Regions from separate parts of the Pseudomonas sp. FG98 genome, predicted to be linked through region 2. Evidence: riboswitches for the same ligand, from Rfam matches in the RefSeq annotation. Region 2 holds a riboswitch; the other holds the start of a gene.
What was found. Region 2 has a riboswitch for cobalamin ahead of ACODSK_RS29775 (CbtB domain-containing protein). Riboswitches for the same ligand answer to the same signal wherever they lie in the genome.

Region 1 (4,493 bases), on a different contig from region 2:
GCCTGCAGGGCCAGGGCCGCCAGACGCTTCTGCATCACCGCCTCGCCCGGCAGCAGGCCGGCCAGTTCGGCGCGCTCGCCGGCGACATCGGTCAGCGCATCGAGCAGGTAGAGCATGCCGCCGCATTCGGCCAGCAGCGGCTTGCCGGCCTGGTGATGGGCGCGGATCGCCGCCAGCATCGCGGTGTTGGCCGACAGCGCATGGTGGTGCAGTTCCGGGTAGCCGCCGGGCAGGTACAGGCTGTCGGCGTCCGGCAGTTCGCGATCATGGATCGGCGAGAAGAAGCTCAGCTCGGCGCCCATCTCGCGCAGCAGGTCGAGGCTGGCGCCATAGGTGAAGGCACAGGCTTCGTCACGGGCTACGGCGATGCGCACGCCTTGCAGCTTGCGCTCGATCACCCGCGGCGCCGGCTGCTCGAAGGCCACCGGCGGCGGCAAGGCGGACTGGCAACTGTCACCCAGGGCCTTGGCTGCGGCATCGAGGCGCAGATCAAGATCGGTCAGTTCGCTGGCCTGGACCAGGCCCAGATGGCGGCTCGGCAGCTCGATGCCGGTTTCCCGCGACAGCCCGCCGTACCAGCGCAGGCCTTCAGTGAGGCTGCCTTCGAGCAATTGCGCATGGCGCAGCGAGCCAACCCGGTTGGCCAGCACGCCGGCGAACGGCAGGTCAGGTTGATAACGCGCCAGCCCCAGCGCCAGGGCGCCGAAGGTCTGGGCCATCGCCGTGCCGTCGATCACCGCCAGCACCGGCACGCCGAAGTGGCGGGCCAGATCGGCACTGGAGGGCGTGCCGTCGAACAGCCCCATGACTCCCTCGATGAGAATCAGGTCGGCCTCTCCCGCCGCTTCCCAGAGCAGGCGCCGGCTTTCCTCGGCGCCGACCATCCACAGGTCGAGCTGGTACACCGGCGCGCCGCTGGCCCGTTCGAGAATCATCGGATCGAGAAAGTCCGGTCCGCACTTGAACACCCGGACCTTGCGCCCCTGGTTGCGATGCAGGCGGGCCAGGGCTGCGGTGACGGTGGTCTTGCCCTGGCCGGAAGCCGGCGCGGCGATCAGCACCGCCGGGCAATGCCGGGTGTCGCTCATAGTTCGACGCCCTTCTGCGCGCGGATGCCGGCCTGGAACGCGTGCTTGACCATGCCCATCTCGGTGACGGTGTCGGCCAGCTCGATCATCTCTTCCTTGGCACCGCGACCGGTGACGATCACATGCTGCATCGGCGGACGGGTTTGAAGGTCGCCGAGCACCGTATCGAGGTCGAGGTAGCCGTGCTTGAGGGCGATGTTCAGCTCATCGAGGACCACGAACTGGATGGACGGGTCGCGCAGCAGTTGCCGGGACACTTCCCACGCCGCTTCGGCCGCAGCGATATCGCGCTGGCGGTCCTGGGTCTCCCAGGTGAAGCCCTCGCCCATCACGTGGTAGCGCACCTGCTCGGGGAAACGGCGGAAGAACAGTTCCTCGCCGGTGGCATTGCGGCCCTTGATGAACTGCACCACGCCGCATTGCATGCCATGGCCGAGAGCCCGGGCGAGCATGCCGAAGGCCGAACTGCTCTTGCCCTTGCCATTGCCGCTGAGCACCAGCAGCAGGCCGCATTCGTTGGGGGCATTGGCGATACGCTCGTCGATTACCGCCTTCTTGCGCTGCATGCGCGCCAGGTGGCGTTCGTCACGTTCGGGGGATTCGCTCATCGGGGGTCTCCGCGGGCCGCTGGCGCCTGGCATGAGCGACAGCTGAAGGGATGGGGGCACGGAGGAAAGCGCAGACACCAGGCGCGTAGCCCGGAAAACCGCGCACCACCCGCCGTGATGCCGTTGACTGTTTGCAGGCCGGTCTCCGGGCTCATGAGCGGATCGCCTGACGATCCCGACCGGGCGCCTTCCCGGGTGTGGAACCCAGTGGCCATGCGCGGTCTGCACTCATCTACCGTTGCGGGGGCAGCGCCGGCATCGCACCGGCTTCCCTGTTTCACCCGGTCGAACTTGCGCTCACAGGGCACCTGAAACAAGTCGCGAAGGTTAGAGGGTTGGGCCCGGAGCGTCAATTGGAGACGCCGATCACATTGCGACCAACGGCGCAACTTTCATGTTGTGCCGTACTCCAACCGAGTGATATCACATTGCCATAGTCGTCCGCTGTCGCTGTAGCTCGTACAACAATTACGAAGGAGAGCAGCATGCAAGGTCTGATCATCAACAACCCCCGTCTTGAGTTCCTGCGCCCGGCGCTGGAGCGCTGGGGGGAATGCATCGAGCGCTTCAACCAGACCCTGGGGGACAACGAAGGCCCCCACTGGCAGGGGCAGCAAGCCAACCTTGGCATGCTCTCGGCGGCGCTCTGGCAGGCCGAGCTGGTCACCTTGCAGAGCTACCAGAGCAAGAAGCAGCGCGATGAAGGCGAACGCGGCGCGCGCTGCGATCTGTTGATCGCCAGCAAGGAGGAATCAGCTTACCTGCATGCCGAGCAACGCTGGCCGAAGGTCGGGCGCCTGGATCTGAGCGTGGCCTTGCAGGAGACCGCGCTGGCGGCCAAGGCGATCGCCTATCCCAGCCAGTTGAAGATCGCTGCGCTGTTCGCCAGTCCCTGCAAGCTGGGCCAGCATGCCAGCCCGGAGGAGTTGCAGGACCTGGTGGACGACCTGCAGAAACATACCGCCTGCGCCATTGCCTGGTGCTTCCCGTATGGCTATCGGAAGCTGCATGACGAGGTGGGCCAGTATTATCCGGGAGTGGCACTGCTGCTGAAGCAGGCCTGATCAGGGATTGAACCTCCCTTCGCCGCATTGCCTCTGACTCCTTAGGACCCGTTCTCCCGAGGAGTCACCCATGCCTTCCCTGCGCATCGCCATCCTGCTGGCCATCACTACCGGCCTGACCGCCTGTGGCGAATCGGCCCGCCTCCAGGTCACAGACGGCAGCGGCTCGACGCCGCAGTTGCCCGAGCCGAACAAGACCCTGATCCCGACGGTGAACATCGCCCCCGCAGTAGGCTGGCCCGATGGCGGCAAGCCCAAGGCTGCCCAAGGCACCCAGGTGATGGCCTTCGCCAACGGCCTGGACCATCCGCGCTGGCTTTACGTACTGCCCAATGGCGACGTGCTGGTGGCGGAAAGCAATGCACCGGAGAAACCCGAGGACAGCAAGGGCATTCGCGGCTGGGTGATGAACAAGGTCATGGCCAAGGCCGGCGCCGGGGTGCCCAGCGCCAACCGCATCACTTTACTGAGGGACGCCGACAAGGACGGCGTGGCGGAAACCCGCACGGTATTTCTCAAGGACCTCAACTCGCCATTCGGCATGACCCTGGTGGGCAACGACCTGTATGTCGCCGACACCGATCGCTTGCTGCGCTTCAAGTACCAGGACGGCGCCACGTCGCTGAACGGGTCGGGCGAGTCCGTCACCGAGTTGCCGGGCGGCCCGCTGAATCATCACTGGACCAAGAACGTCATCGCCAGCCGCGACGGCAGCAAGCTCTACGTGACCGTCGGTTCCAACAGCAATGTCGCCGAGAACGGCATGGACAAGGAGAAGGACCGGGCGGCGATCTGGGAAGTGGACCCGGCGACCGGCCAGCACCGGATCTTCGCCTCCGGCCTGCGCAATCCCAACGGCCTGGCCTGGGAGCCGCACAGTGGACAGCTGTGGACGGCGGTAAATGAACGGGACGAGATCGGCAGCGACCTGGTGCCGGACTACATCACCTCGGTCAGGGACGGCGCCTTCTATGGCTGGCCCTACAGCTATTACGGCCAGCATGTGGATGTGCGGGTGCAACCGCAGGACCCGGATATGGTGGCTAAAGCCATTGCCCCCGACTATGCGGTCGGGCCGCACACCGCCTCGCTGGGGCTGGCCTTCGCCGAGGCCGGGGCGCTGCCGCCGCCGTTCGACCAAGGTGCGTTCATCGGCCAGCACGGCTCGTGGAACCGCAAGCCGCACAGTGGCTACAAGGTGCTGTTCGTGCCGTTCAGTAGCGAAGGCAAGCCGGCGGGCAAACCGATCGACCTGTTGACCGGCTTTCTGAATGACGAGGGCAAGGCCATGGGGCGGCCGGTGGGCGTGGTGACCGACCAGCGTGGCGGGGTGCTGGTGGCGGATGATGTGGGGAATGTGGTTTGGCGGGTGAGCAAGGCCCGTTGATGGTGGTTGTCTGTACTGGCCTCATCGCCGGCAACGCCGGCTCCCACAGGTTTAGCGGTGCACGCAATCCCTGTGGGAGCCGGCGTTGCCGGCGATGAGGCCATCAGCCCCACTGGACCTTTATGGGTTATGCGCCAGATGCGAAGGCGCCAGCAGCACCCGCTTGGCATTCAGGTAGGACTTCTGCCAGTAGTTGTTCGACAGATAGTCCAGGCGCACCGTGCCGCCAGTGGAAGGCGCATGGACGAAGCGCCCTTCGCCGACGTAGATACCGGCATGGTTGACCTGGCTGGCGCCGTTCGTCGCAAAGAACACCACATCACCCGATTGCAGGGCATCGCGCTGC
Region 2 (4,493 bases):
GCCAGTAACCGATACCGCCATGCAGCGACACCAGGATCACCTTGGCATGACGCAGCACCTCGTCGATGTACAAATCGACCGAGGCGTGGTTCTGCACCTGCATGGGGTTGGCCAGACGCAGGCTGGGGTAATCCTCCGGCAGCTCGCGGGCGGTTTCCGCGAGCAGCGCCAGGTGCGAGTCACCGCTGCAGAGAATCACCAGCTCGGCCGGGGTCTGGCCGAGATCGGCAATGCTGTCGTCCGGCACGAAGCCGCCGGGCTGGGTCCGCAGCAGGTGCATGGATCAGGCGCCCAAGGCAGCGCGCAGGCGGGCTTCCAGGGCCACGGCATCGAGGTCCTGGCCGATCAGCACCAGGCGGGTAATGCGTGCCTCATCACTGCGCCAGGCGCGGTCGAAGTGCTTGTCGAAGCGCGTGCCCACGCCCTGGATCAGCAGGCGCATCGGCTTGCCGGGGATCGCCGCGAAGCCCTTGACCCGCAGGATGCCGGTGTCCACCACCAGCTGGGTCAGGGCGTCCAGCAGCAGGGCTTCGTCGGCCTCGGGCAGGTCGAGGGAGATGGAGTCGAAGGCGTCGTGATCGTGATCGTCGTGGTCATCATCGCCGTCATGGTGGGAATCATGGTGGGTGCGGCGGCCATCGATGTGGGCTTCCGACTCGGCACCGAGGCCCAGCAGCACTTCCAAGGGCAGCACGCCCTTGCTGGCTTCGATCACCTTCACTGCCGGCGGCAGTTCTTCCTGCACTTCGGCGCGCACTGCGGCCAGGGCCTCGGGGGCGATCAGGTCGGCCTTGTTGAGGATCACCAGGTCGGCGCTGGCCAGTTGGTCAGCGAACAGTTCATGCAGCGGCGACTCGTGGTCGAGGTTCGGGTCCAGTTTGCGCTGGGCATCGACCTGCTCCGGGAAGGCGGCGAAGGTGCCGGCAGCCACGGCCGGGCTGTCGACCACGGTGATCACTGCGTCGACGGTGCAGGCGTTGCGGATTTCCGGCCATTGGAAGGCCTGGACCAGGGGTTTGGGCAGGGCCAGGCCGCTGGTTTCGATCAGGATCTGGTCAAGGTCGCCACGGCGCGCCACCAGCTCGCGCATCACCGGGAAGAACTCTTCCTGGACGGTGCAGCACAGGCAGCCGTTGGCCAGTTCGTAGACACGGCCGTTGGCCTCTTCCTCGGTGCAGCCGATGCTGCATTGCTTGAGGATTTCACCGTCGATGCCCAGTTCGCCGAATTCGTTGACGATCACCGCGATACGGCGGCCATTGGCGTTGTCCAGCATGTGCCGCAGCAGGGTGGTCTTACCCGAGCCGAGGAAGCCGGTAACGATGGTAACGGGGAGTTTGGCCAGTGTTTTCATGTCGGATGCCCTTGGCAGGATGGCGGGCATGGGGGACGGCTGCCACGGACCTTGCGGTCTGGACGCGTTCGCCACCGGATCACCCCGCCCGGTTAATGTGCAATCTGTTCGAGGCAGGTCTCCTGGCTCGCGCGGTGTCCCGGGGACGCCATCGACGCCTTCCCGCCTTATATATCGGCAGTGGCAATGGTCGATGGGCTCAGCGCTTACAGTTGCGGGGGCAGCCGCGGCTTGGTACCGCGTTCCCGTCTTAGCTCCGACACTCGTCTTGCAGGGCCGGAGAACCTCGAAGCGGCAAGGCTACGCAGTGCCCGAAGGGCGGTCAACCGCTGTATTGACGGATGTCAACGCGCGTGATTTCCTAGCGCGATTCGTTTGGGTGCCTTTTTTATTACAAAAGGTGAAACGGGAAACCGGTACGTCGCGACCTTGCAGGTCTGACAAATCCGGTGCTGCCCCCGCAACGGTAGGCAAGGAAAGCGTCTGATCCACTGTGCCAGCAGTCCGGCATGGGAAGGAGACGCCGTGGTAATCAACCCCTTGCAAGCCCGGAGACCGGCCCAAGACCGATTTGACCAAACCCGCGGTGGGCGGGCGATGTTGCAACTCCTCGGCGCCTTGCGCCCGGGAGTTCTTCGCGCTTGCCCGTTGCCAGGACAACACCCCCAGAGGAAAGCGCCATGCCCATCACCAGCACCGCCAGCCACGCCAGCAGCACCTCCACGACCCTCAGCCAGCGCATCGTCGCTGCCGTCAGCGCCTCGGTCCTGGGCCTGTGCCTGGTCTACTTCGCCGGCTTCTCGCATATCGAAGCGGTGCACAACGCCGCCCACGACACCCGCCACAGCGCCGCCTTCCCCTGCCACTGAGGCCTGACCGCATGTTCACTCGCATCGCTCGCACTGCGGGCTTTACCGGTCTGCTGGCCGCGCTGTTGCTGACCCTGCTGCAGAGTTTCTGGGTCGCGCCGCTGATCCTCAAGGCGGAAACCTACGAAAACTCGGCCCCGGCCGCCGCTCATGAGCACGAACACGCCGATGCCGCTGCGGCCGGCGAAGGTCATCACCACGACGCAGAAGCCTGGTCGCCGGAAGATGGCTGGCAGCGCGTGCTGTCCACCACCGGCGGCAACCTGGTCGTCGCGGTGGGCTTCGCCCTGCTGCTGGCAGCCATGTACACCCTGCGCAACCCTGGCAGCGTCGGCGTCGGCGCGCTCTGGGGACTGGGCGGTTTCGCCGTGTTCTGCCTGGCGCCGAACCTCGGCCTGCCACCGGAGTTGCCGGGCACCGCTGCCGCCGATCTGGCCCAGCGCCAGTTCTGGTGGGTAGGTACCGCTGCCGCCACCGCCGTCGGCCTGGCGCTGATGGTGTTCGCCGGCAACTGGGTGCTCAAGGCTGCCGGACTGGCCCTGCTGGTGATCCCCCACGTGATCGGCGCGCCGCAACCGGAGGTCCATGAAAGCCTGGCCCCGGAAGCCCTGGAATCGCAGTTCATCGTTGCTTCGCTGCTGACCAATGCCGGCTTCTGGCTGGCCCTGGGCCTGATCAGCGCCTGGCTGTACCGGCGCCAAGCTGCCTGATGGCCGTCCCGCCCGGCGTGGCACCGCTGTACGCCGGGCTGGGCTGCCGTCGAGGCGTCCCGGCCAGTGAACTGGCCGGGCTGCTGCGGGATGTGATGCAGTCGCGCAACATGCCCTTCAGTGCCCTGGTCGGCCTGGCCAGCATCGACCTCAAGCGCGGTGAAAGCGGGCTGCTGCAACTGGCCAGCGACCTCGCCCTGCCCCTGCACTTCTTCAGCGCCATCGAACTGGCCTCGTTCGCCCCGCGTCTTAGCCATCGTTCCGCGATCACCTTCCGCCATAGCGGGTGTTATGGCGTGGCGGAAAGCAGTGCCCTGGCCCTGGCCGAGCGACTGGGCGGTGGTACGGCGCAACTGCGGGTCGAACGCATCGTGCGCGACGAGATGACCCTGGCATTGGCCTGGATCCCTGCTTCTGGCGGATAATTCGCCACCCTGCCTTCGCGAGACCTCTCATGACCGTTTATTTCATCGGTGCCGGCCCCGGCGATCCGGAGCTGATCACCGTCAAGGGCCAGCGCCTGATCCGCCAGTGCCCGGTGATCATCTATGCCGGCTCCCTGGTGCCCACTGCGGTGCTCGAAGGCCACAACGCCGAGACCCTGATCAACAGTGCCGAACTGCACCTGGAGCAGATCATCAAGGCCATCCGCGAGGCGCACGACAAAGGCCAGGACGTGGCCCGTGTGCACAGCGGCGACCCCAGCCTGTACGGCGCCATCGGCGAGCAGATCCGCCACCTGCGCGCATTGGGCATTCCCTACCAGATCATCCCCGGCGTCACCGCCACTGCTGCCAGCGCCGCCCTGCTCGGCTGCGAACTGACCCTGCCGGATATCGCCCAGAGCGTGATCCTCACCCGCTTCGCCGATTCGTCACCCATGCCGCAAGGCGAAGCCCTGGCCAGCCTGGCCAGCCACCAGACCACCATGGCAATCCACCTGGGGGTGCGTCATCTGCCACGGATCGTCGAGGAGTTGCGCCCGCACTACGGCGGCGACTGCCCGATCGCCGTGGTCCATCGTGCGACCTGGCCGGATCAGGACTGGGTGCTGGGAACGCTGGACGATATCGTCGAGCTGAGTGCTGCCAAGGGATTCCGGCGCACCGCACTGATTCTTGTTGGCCGGGTGCTGGCCGCCGACAGCTTCAGCGAGTCAGCGCTGTACCGCGCCGGACATGCCCACCTGTACCGGCCCTGAGGCGTATTGCATTGCCATCACTGCGCCTGCACAGTAGCGCAACCACCACCCAAGAAAGGATTTCCCCCGATGCTGGAACTTCGTCCTTGCTGCGAATGCTGTGCCACACCACTGCCGGGCGACAGCCGTGACGCGATGATCTGTTCGTTCGAATGCACCTATTGCCGCGACTGCGCGCAGGACACGCTCAAGGGCAAATGCCCGAACTGCGGCGGCGAACTGCAACCGCGGCCGGCGCGAGTGGGCGAGAAGCTGGCGAAGAACCCGGCGACCACACAGCGTACGGTGAAGGTCGAGGGGTGTGTGACGCACTGAAATCTGTGTTGCAACGGATGGCCCTATCGCCGGCAAGCCGGCTC

Region 1: it holds a riboswitch for cobalamin, as region 2 does, so the genes downstream of both, cobO (cob(I)yrinic acid a,c-diamide adenosyltransferase) here and ACODSK_RS29775 (CbtB domain-containing protein) in region 2, are expected to answer to the same signal.

What each region holds. Positions count from the first base shown of each region.
Region 1 is NZ_JBMDIJ010000036.1:47,333-51,825, forward strand. It holds gene ACODSK_RS19895 (cobyrinic acid a,c-diamide synthase CobB) at 1-1,088, opposite strand, end outside; gene cobO (cob(I)yrinic acid a,c-diamide adenosyltransferase) at 1,085-1,696, opposite strand; cobalamin riboswitch at 1,816-2,023, opposite strand; gene ACODSK_RS19905 (hypothetical protein) at 2,182-2,760, shown strand; gene ACODSK_RS19910 (PQQ-dependent sugar dehydrogenase) at 2,831-4,147, shown strand; gene ACODSK_RS19915 (C40 family peptidase) at 4,268-4,493, opposite strand, start outside.
Region 2 is NZ_JBMDIJ010000106.1:7,280-11,772, forward strand. It holds gene cobN (cobaltochelatase subunit CobN) at 1-280, opposite strand, end outside; gene cobW (cobalamin biosynthesis protein CobW) at 284-1,354, opposite strand; cobalamin riboswitch at 1,450-1,658, opposite strand; cobalamin riboswitch at 1,715-1,933, shown strand; gene ACODSK_RS29775 (CbtB domain-containing protein) at 2,035-2,223, shown strand; gene ACODSK_RS29780 (CbtA family protein) at 2,235-2,933, shown strand; gene ACODSK_RS29785 (cobalamin biosynthesis protein) at 2,933-3,358, shown strand; gene cobM (precorrin-4 C(11)-methyltransferase) at 3,388-4,134, shown strand; gene ACODSK_RS29795 (DUF1272 domain-containing protein) at 4,204-4,449, shown strand.